Regions from separate parts of the Paraliobacillus zengyii genome, predicted to be linked through region 2. Evidence: riboswitches for the same ligand, from Rfam matches in the RefSeq annotation. Region 2 holds a riboswitch; the other holds the start of a gene.

Region 1 (7,980 bases), 810 kb from region 2:
GAATCTATAATCAAGATTTTCACTCATAATTCCAACTTGTTTTCAAACTTTTTCTTATTAATTGTATTATAATGAAGAAACTAATTTACATGTTTCTATTCTATTATAACGCAAACATCCCTTGCAAATGTATTCGCAAGGGATCTTAATATTTTTCTTTTATTAACGATGCACTTTTCGTTTCATCTCTGTTACTGCTTTCAAGCCATTTCGATGACTTTTCTCTCGTGCTCTTTCAATTTCTAAACGTTGATTTAGTTTTCTTTCGTATTCAGCGAATCCTAAACCGTGATTTAATTGCATCGCCTTTTCCATTTCACTTGTATAAGTTAAAGCTAGATTATCCATGGTTTGTTAAAACCCATCCTTTCTTTATTTGAACAAATTTATTATATCATTTGTAAGATGATGTAACAAAAGAGTTGACAAATCGTTTGGACTAATAAATAACCTTTTCGCTTCACCTATAGAATTGAGTTTAAAATTAGTTAAAGTACATCAAATATTCTTTGAATTCATTTGAATTTCTCGAATTATTCTTCTGATCCACCAACAGCAATTACTTCTCCATTATAATTTTCTGTAATGAAATTTTGAATTTCCTCTGATTGCAAAACTTCTACTAATTTATTTAAGTTTTCATTATTCTCATCTTCTGCATTTGCAACCACAATATTCACATATAAAGAATCATCACTTTCAATAAACAAAGCATCGTCTACTGGTGATAAATCTGCTTCAATTGCATAGTTAGTATTAATTGCAACTAGTACATCTTCTTCACTTTGGTATGTTTCAATTAAAAATTCAGGATTTACATCTGCTGAAAAAGTTAAATTTAATGGATTATCAACAATATCATCAACAGTCGCTTCTGATTTTTTAACGTCATCAGCTAATGTTATTAGACCATTTGATTCAAATAAAGAAAGGATACGACCATGATCTGGTACATTACGACTAATAACTACTTCTGTTCCTTCTTCAATGTCATCAATACTTTCAATACTTTGAGAGTAAACACCCATTGGTTCTAAATGAACGCCACCTAAATTAACAATATCATAGCCCTTTTCTTCAATTTCAGTTTCCATGAATGGAACATGTTGGAAGTAGTTAGCATCAATTGTGCCATCCACTAAATCCTGGTTTGGTAAACTATAATCTGTATATTGTTCGATTTCTAATGTTATACCTTCTTCTTCTAATAATGGTTGAGCTTCCTCTAAAACTTCAGCATGTGGCACACTTGTTGCACCGACCTTAATCACATTGTCCTCTGAATCTCCGTTTCCACATGCCGCTAATATAATCCCAACAGATACTAACAATATTAATGTTACAAGTTTTTTCATTTTGCATTGCTCCCCTTTTTTTGTTTTATATATAATTCCCAACATAGTGGGTATTATTAACGGTTACCTTTTATCCATTTTATTGGTGATCGCATCACCAATAAATTGGAAGATGAATACAATTATTACAATTAAGACTGTACAAACAAAAACAACATCAAAGTCTCTACGCATAAATCCATGGAAATAAGCAAAGTCACCTAAACCACCTGCACCTATAACTCCGGCAACTGCGGTGTAACCAATTAAGGCTATAGCTGTTACCGTTAAACCTGAAACGAGTGCTGGAGTGGATTCCTTTAACAACACTTTATAAATAATTGTTGTTGTTTTTGCACCCATTGATTTAGCTGCTTCTACTACTCCCTTGTCCACTTCTCTTAAACCTATTTCCACCAACCTAGCATAAAATGGTGCTGATCCAATAATTAAAGCTGGCAAAGCCGCATTGGGACCACGTATCGTTCCAATTAGAAAATCAGTAAATGGAATAAGTAATAATATCAAAATAACAAATGGAATCGCGCGAAAAACGTTAACGATTGACGATACAATGAAATTCAATAGTTTATTTTCCCAAATGCCGTCATTCGCTGTAAGATATAATAATAACCCTAAAATAACACCAAAAATTAAGGTTCCAATTAAAGCAAGCATTGTCATATAGAATGTTTCACCCATTGCAAATAATAGATCCATCCAGTCAACGTTCGGAAATGGATTAGTTAGCATTATTTTTCACCTCCACTTCAACAGATGTAGAAGTAATAAATCTTAGTGCTTCTTCTATTACTTCTTCTTCACCTATTACATTCACAAATAAGGTACCGTAAGCCCCTGCCTGCGTTTGCTTAACGTTACCGTGCAAGATATTTACTTCCACATCAAACCTTTTAGCAACTTGACTTATAACAGCTTGATTTGCTGTTTCACCAACAAAGTGTAAACGTAAAACCTTTCCTTTTGTAACAGACTTTATTAATGTTTCTTCTGTAACTTCATCATCCGGTTTCCCCATAACTTGTTCAACAAATTTCTTCGTAACACCCTGTTTCGGATGCGAGAAAACCTCTACTACATCACCTTGTTCAACAATTCTACCTTCTTCCATTACTGCAACACGATGACAAATCTTTTGGATAACGTGCATTTCATGTGTAATAAGGATAATAGTTAAACCAAGTTTTTGATTAATATCTACTAATAAAGAAAGAATAGAGTCTGTTGTTTCTGGATCAAGTGCTGAGGTTGCTTCATCACACAAAAGTACTTTTGGATTGTTAGCTAGAGCTCTTGCTATGCCAACACGTTGCTTTTGACCACCGCTCAATTGCGATGGGAATGCATCTTCTCTGCCTGTCAAACCAACAAGTCCAATTAATTCATCAACACGCTTATAACGCTCTTGCCTTGATAAACCAGCTATTTCTAGTGGTAAGGCAATATTATCTCGAACTGTTCTTGACCATAACAAATTAAAATGTTGAAAAATCATTCCAATTTCTTGACGTGAAAGTCTTAATTCATTTTTAGATAATGACGTTATTTTTTGATTGTCAATAATTATATCGCCAGTTGATGGTTCCTCCAGTCGATTTATTAAACGGATAAAGGTACTTTTACCAGCTCCGCTATATCCAATTACACCAAATATTTCGCCTTTATCTATATTTAAACTTAAATCATCTACTGCTTGAATAGTTGAAGATTTGGTTTTATAAACTTTTGACAAGTGTTGAATTGATATCATACTATTCCTTCTTTCTACACAAATTAAAAAACACGACTTTCTGTTCAAGAGAACAGAAAGACGCGTTTTTGGCTGGCGAATATAACTTTCCTGTTCTCTCATCTGCCAAAGCAATTGCTCTGCAGGAATTGGCACCTTTTTAAACACAAATAAATGTTTAACGGTTGCCGGGTTTCATCGGGCCAGTCCCTCCACCTCTCTTGATAAGAGATAATGTATGTAATTATTTTAACTAAATGTAATTTTAGCATATGCTAATAATCAATGTCAACATATTTTAACGCCATAAAATGTGTTAGAATAATAGCAATATTCTATTAAAAGGATGATTTAAATGTTAGCACCAAATTTTGTATTACCCTATTTAAATAAAGAAGGTAATTATCATTTACACGATGACCTTGGCAGTATCATTATTCTTACTTTTTGGGCTTCATGGTGCCTAGATTGTAGCATCGACTTACCAAAGAAGGAACAACTTTACCGATCACTAGACAATCCAAAAGTGAAAATGTTGACTATTAATGTTACAGGTAGAGAACGCGATCAATCAGCAGCTGTAGATTTCACTAAAGAATTTTTGGAACAGCCAACTTTAATGGATAAAGGAACAGAAATATATAACTTATATCAATGTCAGGGTGTTCCAACTACTGTATTAATTGATTCAACCGGAACTATTTATAAACAATTTAATGATAAAGCCAATTTCTTAGATATCGTTACAGCAGTAGGTAATATCATGCCTAAATGATAGGTTCAGCGATTTGAATGTAATAAATTATTTAACTTACCTAACGATTCGAACGAGTATATTTTACTCGGCTCTCCATTATTGGTCATCAATAGACAAGGAACACTTTCTATTCTTTCTTGTTGCATCACCTCAGGAAATAAACCTGCATTTAGCTCATAAAATATAACAGCTCCATTTGAAGCTTCTTCAATTTCTTCTAGTATCCTTCTCGCTAAATGGCACGTTCCACAAAAAGGGGTATAAATAAAAATCATTTTATCTGGTTGCACTACTGTACGTATTGTTTCACGCGTTATTGGTATCATATTTCCCACCTTACATAAGATAACTAGGGTTTACAGTAATTCCTCTACTTAATAATGCTGTCGCTAGTTCTAATTCTGGGGTTGCTGCAACTTCTCTAAAAGTCTTGTCAATAAAAATGTGTATTGCGTGTGGTAATTCTATTGATAATTGCTTTCGTAATTTATTACCCGAATGGTCTTCATCAACCAAGATAAAAACGTCTCGATTGTCTAAGTCATAATCTAGTATTAACTCTTCCATCTTCTCAACACCCAGCGTCCCATTTGTACAAATTATCGTAACTGATTCGTCAATTAATTTTTCGATTTGTTTTTTATCTGTACGTCCTTCAACAATAATGATCTTTTTAGTATCATTTGAAGACATGAGCTTCACCTACTTTACTAATTAACGTTATTTACAAGTAATCCCTTGTTACTGCATTTGTAACAAGGGATTATAACTTATACTGTCTGTAATATTGTATGAAAAAGGAAAAAAAACATGCAATAATTAATTATTCGTCATCTTCAATCATTGCTTGGTATTCTTCTGGAGTCATTAATGCCTCAATCTGAGATGAATCACTTGGTTCTATTACAACCATCCACGCTTTATCATATGGAGATTCATTAACAAATTCAGGACTATCATCGAGTTCCTCGTTTACTTCAACCACTTTCCCGCTAATTGGAGCATATAACTCAGAAACAGTTTTAACAGATTCTACACTACCAAATGGCTCATCTGACTCTATATCGTCACCTTCTTCAGGTAATTCTACAAATACAATATCACCTAATTCGTCTTGCGCATGGTCTGTTATACCAATTCGTACTTTATTTCCTTCTACTTTAACCCACTCATGTTCTTCGGAATAACGCAAATCTTTTGGTAAACTCACTCTAACTACCTCCATAAATGTATTTTAAATTAACCTATTTCCAAGTCTGTTCAAATTCTTCTAGTTTAAATCCTAGTGTAACCTTTTCATTATCAGTTGTTAATGGTCGTTTTATAAGCATGCCATCAGAAGCTAACCAGTCCAATTTCTCTTCATCCGTTGCATCCAATAACTTATCCTTTAATCCAAGCTCTCGATACTTTAAACCACTTGTATTAAAAAACTTTTTAATTGGCATGTCACTTTTAGATATAATCGAACGTAATTGTTCTTTGGTTGGTGGGTTTTCTACTATATGTATTTCAGTATACGCAGCTTGTTCTTGTTCAAGCCATTTTTTTGCCTTTTGACACGTACCACACTTTGGATATGCATAAAAAGTAATCGTCATTGTATGTCACTCCTTTATTTCTAGTTTATCATAATAACCTCTTTTAATTGTTATAAACCCTGATTATTTCCTATTAGTATATAAGAAAAATGCACACCTGACTAGTAGTATGCCTCTAAATCATCACTGTATAATTTCATTAGTAATGGTGACATTACAAATGCACAAATTAAAAGGAGGACACCACATATGCAACAGCAACAGCAACAGCAACAACAAGCAACAAATATGAACCCTGCTCAAACTGGTCAAATTATGCAACAACCACCTACTGTTGTATCTTCAAAAGACTTATTATATTTAACTGACATGATGTCATGGAATTTAAATGCAACAAAAAAGGCACATTTTTTTGCTGAACAATGCACTATCCCTGAGCTCAAATCTGCTTTGGAACAAGTCTGTCAGATGCACCAAAAACATTATCAAAAGATTTTACAACATACAAATCAACAACCAAATTCAATGATGCAATAATAAGGAGGATAAGATATGAATCAGCAAAAGGTTCAGAACCCTGAAACACAAGTTAACAAAACACCTGAAATGAATGACCGCGACTTTATTAATGACATGTTATCTACAGAAAAATATATGACACAATCATACAGTATTGCATTAAACGAAGCCAGTAATCAAACGTTTTATCAGGATTTACTAGCTATTTTTAATGAAACGCAAGATTGTCAGAGAAATTTGTATAATTTGATGTTCAAAAATGGTTGGTATAGCATAGATAAAGCTGATCAACAAAAAATTCAGCAAGCAAATCAACAATATAGTGGTTACACTAATCAATTTCCAGTCCATTAATCTTAATAAAAACGTGCTTTTCCTAATGGAGAAGCACGTTTTTTAATTCGCCTAACTTACAGCATACTTAAAACGTAATTATTCTTATTTACAAAATGCAATCATTAAGATACAATAGGCTATAGTGAATTTTGTAAGAGAATCGGGGGTTCATAAATTGTCCAAACCACTTATAACAATGGAGAATGTTAGCTTTGCATATGATAATAAACATGCATTAAAAGATATTAATCTAGAAATTAATACAGGTGCTTTTTTAGGTCTTGTTGGACCAAATGGTGGTGGGAAAACGACACTTATAAAGCTATTGCTCGGTCTTGAAAAGCCACAACAAGGATCGATAAAACTTTTTGACAAAAATATTACCGACTTTAAACAGTGGAGTAGAATTGGATTCGTATCACAAAAAGCAAATAGTTTTAATCGAGGTTTTCCTGCAACAGTAAGAGAAGTTGTTTCTACAGGAATTACTGCTAAATTAGGTTATTTCCACTTCTTTAAAAAAGCAGATAAACAAAAGGTTGTAAATGCAATTAAAATGGTTGGGATGCAAGATTATATCAATAGAAACATTGGCGATCTTTCAGGTGGACAGCAACAGCGTATATTTATTGCGCGCTCTCTAGTAAGTGATCCTGCCTTATTGATTCTTGACGAGCCAACAGTAGGAATTGACACTGAAAATGTTCAAAAATTTTATGGCTTACTGCATCGTCTGAATGAAGAAAATAATATTACACTATTATTAGTCTCACATGACATAGGAACAATGACTGAGCATGCAGATGGTATTGCTTGTTTAAATAAATCCTTGCATTTTCACGGAGACACGAAATCATTCTCAAATTTGACTGATAGAGAATTATCGCACTTTTATGGTCATGATCTAAACCTTGTCACACATCAGCATTAAATTAGTTAAGGAAGTGTACTTATGCTCACGCAATTTTTTACGTATGAATTTTTACAAAACACCTTTTATACCGGCTTACTAATTGGCTTCATTGCCCCATTACTAGGAACATTTGTCGTTGTTCGGCGCCTATCGTTAATTGCTGATGCGTTATCTCATGTAACCTTAGGTGGCATTGCCTTTGGTTTACTAATGGAAAAGAAATATGGATTAGCCATTATCTCCCCATTTTATTCTGGGATGTTTTTTTCTGTTATAGGATCGATGTTTGTTGAACGCCTGCGCAGTGTTTACAAGGCATACCAAGAATTAGCAATACCTATTATTTTATCTGGTGGTGTTGGCCTTAGTGTCATTTTCATCTCCCTTGCAGATGGATTTAATACGGATTTATATAGTTATTTATTTGGGTCTGTATCAGCTGTTAGTCGTAACGACCTATGGAGTATTTTAACCATTACCATTATTGTTCTCTTCGTAATAATATTATTTTACAAAGAGCTTTTTATGCTTTCTTTTGATGAAGAGCATGCGGTAGTATCTGGAATTCATGCAAAACGAATCCATTTCATATTTATTGTATTAGTTGCACTTGTCATTTCAGCGTCTATACGAATTGTCGGTGTCTTACTCGTTTCAGCTTTAATGACCTTACCTGTTGCTGCGAGTATTAGAATTGCCAAAGGGTTTAAACAAACAATATTTTATTCTGTCATTTTTGGTGAATTATCTGTTATTATAGGATTAGTAACAGGATATTACTTTGAAATCCCGCCTGGTGGTACGATTGTTATGACTTCTATTTTTATTTT
Region 2 (7,980 bases):
AATTGTGCGGAAGTTATCGTCTACTAAAACCATTTGTGAAGCTTCTTTCGCAACTTCTGTACCTTTTATACCCATGGCCACACCAATATCTGCTCTTTTTAATGCTGGTGCATCATTTACTCCATCACCTGTCATAGCACTTATATGACCACGCGCCTGTAATGCTTTAACTAATTGTAATTTATTATCTGGGCTTGTCCGGGCAAACACATCATATGCTTCTACAGTATCTTGTAATTCTGTTTCAGACATATTATCTAAATCGCGACCTTCAATTGCTCGTTCATTATTTGTAATACCCATCTTCCTTGCAATCGCGATGGCAGTTTCCTTGTGATCTCCCGTGATCATTTTCACTTGGATTCCTGCCTTTTTACACTCTTTAACCGCTTCTATTGCTTCTTCGCGAGGGGGATCCATAATACCAGCTAATCCTAGCATTGTTAATCCATCTATAATATCTTCATGGTCAATTTGTTCTGTAGAAGCATCGACATATTTCATTGCTGCGCCTATTATACGCTCCCCTTTTTCTGTTCGTCTCTGCATCTTGTCTTCCCACATTTTACGGTCTTCTGTATCGTTTTTCAAGTTTGCCATGTCAAACAATCGATCAGGAGCACCTTTTACATAAATGATTTTTTGGCCATCTTCTTCTACAAGTGCCGCCATATATTTATAAGAAGAATCAAACGGGATCTTTGAAATTACATCAAGTCGTGCAACGGGTTCACTAGCTTTTTCAGCTAATGTTATTAAACAACCTTCTGTCGGCTCACCACTAATAACCCATTCATCCTTCTTATTACGTCTAAGCGTTGTATCATTTACTGTTTTTACTGCGGTTAAAAATTGCTGTAAAACCTGATTTTCAGTAACGCTAACTTCCTTTTGACCAGTTTGTATACTTCCTTCTGGGGCATAACCCGATCCAGTAACACGATATTCTGCTTTAGCAGTCATCACTGCTTGTACTGTCATTTCGTTTTTCGTTAATGTTCCCGTTTTATCTGAACAAATTACCGATACTGCTCCTAATGTTTCAACAGAAGGCAAGTTACGCATAATGGCATTCTTTTTCGCCATCGTTTGAACTCCAAGCGCTAAAATAATTGATAATATAGCTGGTAGACCTTCTGGAATAGCTGCAACAGTTAAACCAATTACCGCTAGTAATAATTCTCCCATTTCGTAATCATGAAACAGAGAACCAAAAACAAATAACGCTGCTGCTAAAAATAAAATAACAATTGAGATCATCTTTCCAAATTTCGCAGTTTGTTGTAGCAGTGGTGTTTGAATTTCCTCCACTTCTGTAATTGATTTGTTTATTTTACCAATTTCCGTATGCTCTCCAATTTCCACTACAAGACCTTTACCAGAACCACTCGCAACAGATGTACCTGAGAAAGCCAAATTTGTCCGATCACCTAATACTGTATCTTCTGGTAAAGGTTCTGTATTTTTGTCTACTGAAATCGCCTCACCCGTCAAAGGTGATTCCTCTATTTTTAAATTATCTGCTTGTATTAATCGAACATCAGCTGGTATCTTATCACCGGCTCGCAATATAACAAGATCCCCTGGTACTAGTTCATTAGATGGTATATCTGAACGCTCTCCGTTACGAATAACTGTTGCTTGCAACGATAACATGTTTTTAATCCCTTCCAATGCTTTCTCCGCTTTATTCTCCTGAATATAGCCGATTGTTGCATTGATTAACGCGACAAGAATAATAACAACCGTATCAATATAATGTCCTAATATCGCTGTAATAACTGCTGCTACTAATAATACATAGATTAATACATCTTTAAAATGTCGAATAAACTTTAGCCATACTGGATCTTTTTCCTGCTCTGGCAGTTCATTTTTACCCCATTTTTCTTGTTGCTTATCTACATTTTTAATCGTAAGTCCAGTTTTTCTGTCCGTATTTAAATTCTCCACTACATCTTCTATTCCATAATGGAACCATTTCTGTTTGTTCATATTTCATCTCCTTCCTTCTAAAATTCACATATAGTAATACATTTTCAACTTTATCTGCTATCAAACACATTAATATATTCACTTATTATTTATATTTTAAAAATATCTATACACCAAATAAAAAAACAGCGCCTTTTTAAGACACTGTTTTCACTATTGTAAGGTGAAAATTAAAGTAATTAGGTTTTGGGTAGCACTACGATAAATCAAATACTTCCTCTAAGTGTTTATCAAGCTTTTCTAGATATCCACTTATATCAGGGGTTTTAACCTTGTGAACAGAAAAAGTTTTTAATTGCTTCATCCCAGTGAATTCCTGTGTTTTATGAAGCGGAAGTAATACATCATCAATAGCTTTCCCATCAAAGAATTCCGCTTTATTTAAAAACGCCTCTTCCGGTGCACCCCATGTTGTAGAGAACATATATTGTTTATCCGTTAACAATCCACCACACCCATAACCCTTTCCGCCTGTAAAAAAGAGATCTCGCTTATAGATCTGTTCAAAATATGATTTGAATTTACCTGGTACACTAAACCAATAAATAGGAGTTTGGAAAATGATAATATCTGCCCATAAGAATTTTTCCTGTTCCTCTGTTATATCGTACCCCTGATCAACAATCGTTGTATCTATTTGATATACTGTTTCTAATTTTTTAATTATTGCTTGAAAGATAGTATGATTTAGATCCCCTTTACTATGTGGGTACTTTTGATGACCGTTGATGATTAAAATATGTTTCACTACATTCTCATCCCCTAACATTTATGCATACTTTTAGAGAGTATATGTTCTAACTCTGGAATTTAGTATCTATTTTTGTAAAAAAACTTAAGCACAGTGATGCTTATGAAAGGAGCATGAAGTCAACTTTAGCTTTGAATGGTAAGACTTATTTTTCAGTTTCACTCTGCGACAGTTGAGTTACTTAAAATATGTATTCATGTTAAAATTAACATGGCTCAAAGAAAAAAATGTAAGTAAACAAAAAGGAGAACTGAACGTGCGCACTTCATTAAATAAACAATTAAACCAAACAAACCTATTTACGAAGCCTAGTCGTTCTTTTGCAAGTAGCTTCTCTAGCATGCTTATACTAGCAAATAGCTTAACGATTATAGCAGGAATTGTTTATCTATTAATTGATAGTTCAAATGGGTTATGGAATATCTACGGTATTTTTATGATGTTAACTCTTTTAGGTAACTTTATTGTGGCTGCTATTCCTAGTAATCAGAAGGGTCTCGATTACTTCTATTTAACCTTCACAATCTTAATAATGTTACTCTTGCCTATTCTAAACTCCATCGCTTCTTTTGATCCTTTAAATACAACTTCACGAAGTATGGTTTCTATAATTCTATTACTTAGTTTGTTTATTTTAGGCGGGATAATAGCAGGAACGACACGTAAGAGTCTAAATAACATGGGATACATAAGATTTAGCAACACAATGACGCAAGATAAGAAGGGATTCTTCCATATCCTGATGATAAGTCTATGGATACTCTGTCTGCTTTTAGGAGCATATGTATCGTTTCTACTAATAAGAGGAGAAAATAATGGTAGCATTGTTGAATTATTCGTTCCTGGATATGCTTTGTTTTTCAGTTTAATAACGTTAGCAATCGTCGCACTGATTCTTAGAATGCGGACTGGTAAAAACCTTTCGTTTATTAGTATCATAACTTCTATTATAGGAATAGCTGTTTCTATCACCTTTTCTGTTCCTCTCGTTACAACCGTATTAACCTTTTCAGAGATGGAAAATGACTTTTCAAACACATTAAATGAAGCGGATCAAAATTCATTAACTGATAGTATGACAGATACTTTTTTAGACGTACCTTTTTCATTACCGGCTTACTTTTTCGGATTATCAACTGAAAACTATAATCTTGAACAAGACACTTTATTCTACTCAGGAACAGAGGGTGTGGATGAAGGAATTGAATTACACTTCGATGCTTATCTACCGACATCAAATCCAGCCCAATTGCCTGGAAATAGCTCTGTTTTAATTCGAATTCATGGTGGCGGTTGGACAATTGGTGACAAAGGATCATCTAACAATGCAGCAGTTAATAAGTACTTCGCAAGTCAAGGCTATGTAGTATTTGATATTCAGTACGGATTAAGTAGTGAGGATAAATTTGTTGAATTTGCACCAGTCCCCGAAAATATCGTTGCTGACTTCTCTCTTGATGATATGGTCCGTCACATCGGTCTTTTTACTAATTATTTAGTTGAAAACAATGATGATTATAATGCGAATTTAGACTCCGTTTTTATCTCTGGGGCATCTGCAGGTGGACAATTAGCAAATGCAGCTGGTTTAGGCCTTACAAGTGAGAATTATCAAGATGTTTTAAACCCTGAACTTGATGTAAATGGTATTATCCCGATTTATCCTGCCAATGGATTAGCTAAAAATATTGGAATAGCCGGTTCTGATTCGTTTATGGATACATCTCTCCTAGTTAAAGAAGATAGTCCGCCGGCACTCATATTCCAAGGAGACGCAGATGGCATTGTTGACGCATCTATTTCTCGTGATTTCTATGAAGCGTATCGAGAGAATGGAAATGAGCAAGCTACTTTACTAATGATGCCTTATGCCGGACATAATGGGGACTATTATTTTGCTAGTTACTACAATCAAGCTTTTATTTACTATATGGAACGGTTTATGTATGTAAACAAATAATATCTTTTTATAAAGAATATTCAAATAAATTTAAAAAACCCACTAGACACATAAGATATCTGTGGTATACTCTATTTAACATTAAACATTTATAAAGAGTGGACGAAAGATCTGGCTTAACGACTCCACGGCAACCTGCTCAGCAAGGTGCCCCTACCAGCAAAGCATAAGCTTTGGATGATGAAGTAATTCGCGGATTAAAACCCTCTTTCATCGTCAGTTGAAAGAGGGTTTTTCTTGCAAATAAAACAAAATAACTCTTATCAAGAGTGGTAGAGGGACTGGCCCGATGACACCCAGCAACCATTAAGTTACTACTTAAAAGGTGCTAATTCCAGCAGATTCATTCTGATAGATAAGAAGAGCATGCATTTACCGCCCTCTTCTTAAAGAAGAGGGCTTTTTTATAACATTACAGGAGGGTTTTACTATGACAAAAGAAAAAAACACAACGTATGACATCGAAACTTTAGCATTACACGGCGGGCAAGCTCCCGATCCAACAACTGGTTCACGTGCAGTACCAATCTATCAAACTACTTCTTATGTATTTCATGACTCTGAACACGCAGAACGATTATTTTCGCTTGATGAACCAGGTAACATTTATTCAAGAATTGGCAATCCCACTGTTGAAGTTTTCGAAAAACGGTTAGCTCTATTAGAAGATGGTGTAGCTGCTGTTGCGACTTCTTCTGGTATGTCTGCCATTACGTTATCTATTTTAAATGTAGCCAGTGCGGGAGATGAAATTGTAGCAGCGATTAACTTATACGGTGGAACATATAATCTTTTTGCTATAACGTTACCTCGATACGGAATCAATGTAAAATTTGTTGATCCAAGTAATCCAGATAATTTTAAAGATGCAATTACTGATAAAACAAAAGCAGTTTTCGGTGAAATTATCGGTAACCCTAACTTACATGTTTTGGATGTAGAGAAAGTAGCTGAAATCTCACATGAGGCTGGTGTACCATTAATTATCGATAATACCTTTGCCACGCCGTATGTGTGTAAACCTATTTTACTCGGTGCCGATATTGTCGTACACTCTGCTACCAAATGGATAGGCGGACATGGTACTACAATCGGTGGAATTATCATTGATGGTGGTCGATTTAACTGGAATTCAGAAAAATTCCCAACTTTCACAGAGCCTGATCCAAGCTATAACGGTATTCGCTATGCAACAGATTTCGGCACTTTAGCATTTAGTACGAAAGTCCGTGTGCAATTGTTACGTGATTTTGGTGCATCATTGAGTCCATATAATGCTTTCCAACTTATCCAAGGATTAGAAACTTTACATCTACGTGTACAGCGCCATAATGAAAATGCAATTAAACTAGCCAACTATTTAGATAACCATCCAGCAGTTGATTGGGTTGATTATCCTGGGCTTGAAAGTCACAGTTCACATGCCTTAGCAAAGGATATTCTAAATAATGGTTTTGGTTCCATTCTCGTATTTGGTATTAAAGGTGGCCGAGATGCAGGAAGAAAATTGATTGATAATGTCTCGCTCTGGTCACACGTAGCCAATGTTGGAGATGCTAAATCATTAATAATTCACCCAGCTTCGACAACACATCAACAATTATCAAAAGAGAAGTTAATTGAAACTGGTGTTAAAGAAGAATTGGTAAGATTATCTGTAGGTCTTGAATCGCTTGATGATATTATCCATGATCTAAATCAAGCATTAGTTAAGGCAACAGGTATTGGCAAAGGCGAAACAAATGACATTGTCATCAACGATGAAGGAATCATTAAATGGGCGTTAAACTCCCCTTACGAACGATTTGAAATAGATGGCGTTGAAAAAACAAGACAAAAGACGTTAGCCATTGTTGGATTAAGCGGTAAAGAAGCAAGACCAAGTTACCGTCTAGCAAGAAAAATGCAACGTCTCGGTTATAAAATCATTCCAGTTAACCCACGTGAAACAGAAATATTGGGTGAAAAAGCTTATCCAGATTTAAAGAGTATCCCTGAAGCGATTGACATTGTTCAAGTATTCAGAAGTCCAGAAGCAGCAATTGGCGTTGCAAAAGAAGCAATTGAAGTCAAACCAAGAGTCTTCTGGTTGCAAGAAGGTGTGGTCTCACCAGAAGCTGCTGCAATTGCCAGCGAAGCAGGATTAGAAGTAATCCATAACAGATGTACGTATAAAGAGGCACAACGTTTACGCGGGTCAATTTCAACATATGCATGTGAAATTTAAATGAAACTATAATTGGCTTATAGAGATAAAAGTCGATTAGTAAAAACAAAGGGGCAAATAAAATTGAAAAAAATAGCATTGATTGATGTTAGAAGCTTTCTTGCAATTATTCTTGTAGGTGTTGTATTGGTAATAGCTGTAGGTTGTTCATCTGATACAAGTGGAGAAGAAACAGGTCCAGAAGAAATCCGTTTAGATTACGCATACTACTCTCCAACTAGTTTAGTTTTAAAGAAATTCGGTTGGGCTGAGGAAGAATTTGAAGAAGAAGGTATTGAGATTGAATGGGCATTAAGTCAAGGAAGTAATAAAGCTTTAGAATTCTTGAATAGTGATAGTGTCGACTTCGGTTCTACAGCTGGAGCGGCAGCTTTAATATCTAAATCAAATGGTTCACCAATTCAAAATGTTTATATCTATTCAAAACCTGAATGGACAGCACTCGTAACGAATCCCGATTCTGACATTGAGTCAGTAGCTGACTTAACCGGTAAAAAGGTTGCAGCAACAATCGGAACAGATCCGTATATTTTCCTACTACGTGCATTGGCAGCTGAAAATATCGATCCTGATGAAGTAGAAATTGTTAACTTACAACATGGCGACGGTGCATCCTCACTTGTTTCTGGGCAAGTTGACGCATGGGCAGGACTTGATCCTCATATGGCACGACTGGAAATTGAAGCAGACGCTGAATTGTTCTACCGTAATGCTGATTTTAATACGTATGGATTCTTAAACGTAAGAAATGAATTCGCTGAAAATTATCCTGATTACGTAAATCGTGTGATTAAAGTATACGAAAAAGCTAGAAATTGGATCCTTGAAAACCCTGAGGAAGCCGCTGAATTATTAGCTGAAGAAGCAGATATTGATGTAGAAGTTGCAAAAATCCAATTAGAAAGAAATGATTTTTCTAATCCAATTCCTGGTGATGTTCATATCGAAGCATTAATTGAATCTGGAGGCATTTTGCAAGATGGGGAAGTTATTGATGCAGATGCTAATATCGAGGAACTTACGAATGAATTAATTAACCCCGCTTTT

What was found. Region 2 has a riboswitch for S-adenosylmethionine ahead of DM447_RS17265 (PLP-dependent aspartate aminotransferase family protein). Riboswitches for the same ligand answer to the same signal wherever they lie in the genome.
Region 1: another riboswitch for S-adenosylmethionine. It lies ahead of DM447_RS13740 (methionine ABC transporter ATP-binding protein); the one in region 2 lies ahead of DM447_RS17265 (PLP-dependent aspartate aminotransferase family protein).

What each region holds. Positions count from the first base shown of each region.
Region 1 is NZ_CP029797.1:2,705,540-2,713,519, forward strand. It holds gene DM447_RS13725 (YuzK family famiily protein) at 163-348, opposite strand; gene DM447_RS13730 (MetQ/NlpA family ABC transporter substrate-binding protein) at 534-1,355, opposite strand; gene DM447_RS13735 (methionine ABC transporter permease) at 1,419-2,087, opposite strand; gene DM447_RS13740 (methionine ABC transporter ATP-binding protein) at 2,077-3,105, opposite strand; SAM riboswitch class I at 3,201-3,315, opposite strand; gene DM447_RS13745 (TlpA disulfide reductase family protein) at 3,440-3,859, shown strand; gene DM447_RS13750 (thioredoxin family protein) at 3,865-4,167, opposite strand; gene DM447_RS13755 (toprim domain-containing protein) at 4,178-4,534, opposite strand; gene gcvH (glycine cleavage system protein GcvH) at 4,665-5,051, opposite strand; gene DM447_RS13765 (arsenate reductase family protein) at 5,086-5,442, opposite strand; gene DM447_RS13770 (hypothetical protein) at 5,632-5,919, shown strand; gene DM447_RS13775 (spore coat protein) at 5,935-6,255, shown strand; gene DM447_RS13780 (metal ABC transporter ATP-binding protein) at 6,413-7,168, shown strand; gene DM447_RS13785 (metal ABC transporter permease) at 7,190-7,980, shown strand, end outside.
Region 2 is NZ_CP029797.1:3,518,721-3,526,700, forward strand. It holds gene DM447_RS17250 (cation-transporting P-type ATPase) at 1-1,995, opposite strand, end outside; gene DM447_RS17255 (NAD(P)H-dependent oxidoreductase) at 2,192-2,743, opposite strand; gene DM447_RS17260 (alpha/beta hydrolase) at 3,003-4,706, shown strand; SAM riboswitch class I at 4,793-4,893, shown strand; SAM riboswitch class I at 4,964-5,068, shown strand; gene DM447_RS17265 (PLP-dependent aspartate aminotransferase family protein) at 5,137-6,933, shown strand; gene DM447_RS17270 (aliphatic sulfonate ABC transporter substrate-binding protein) at 6,997-7,980, shown strand, end outside.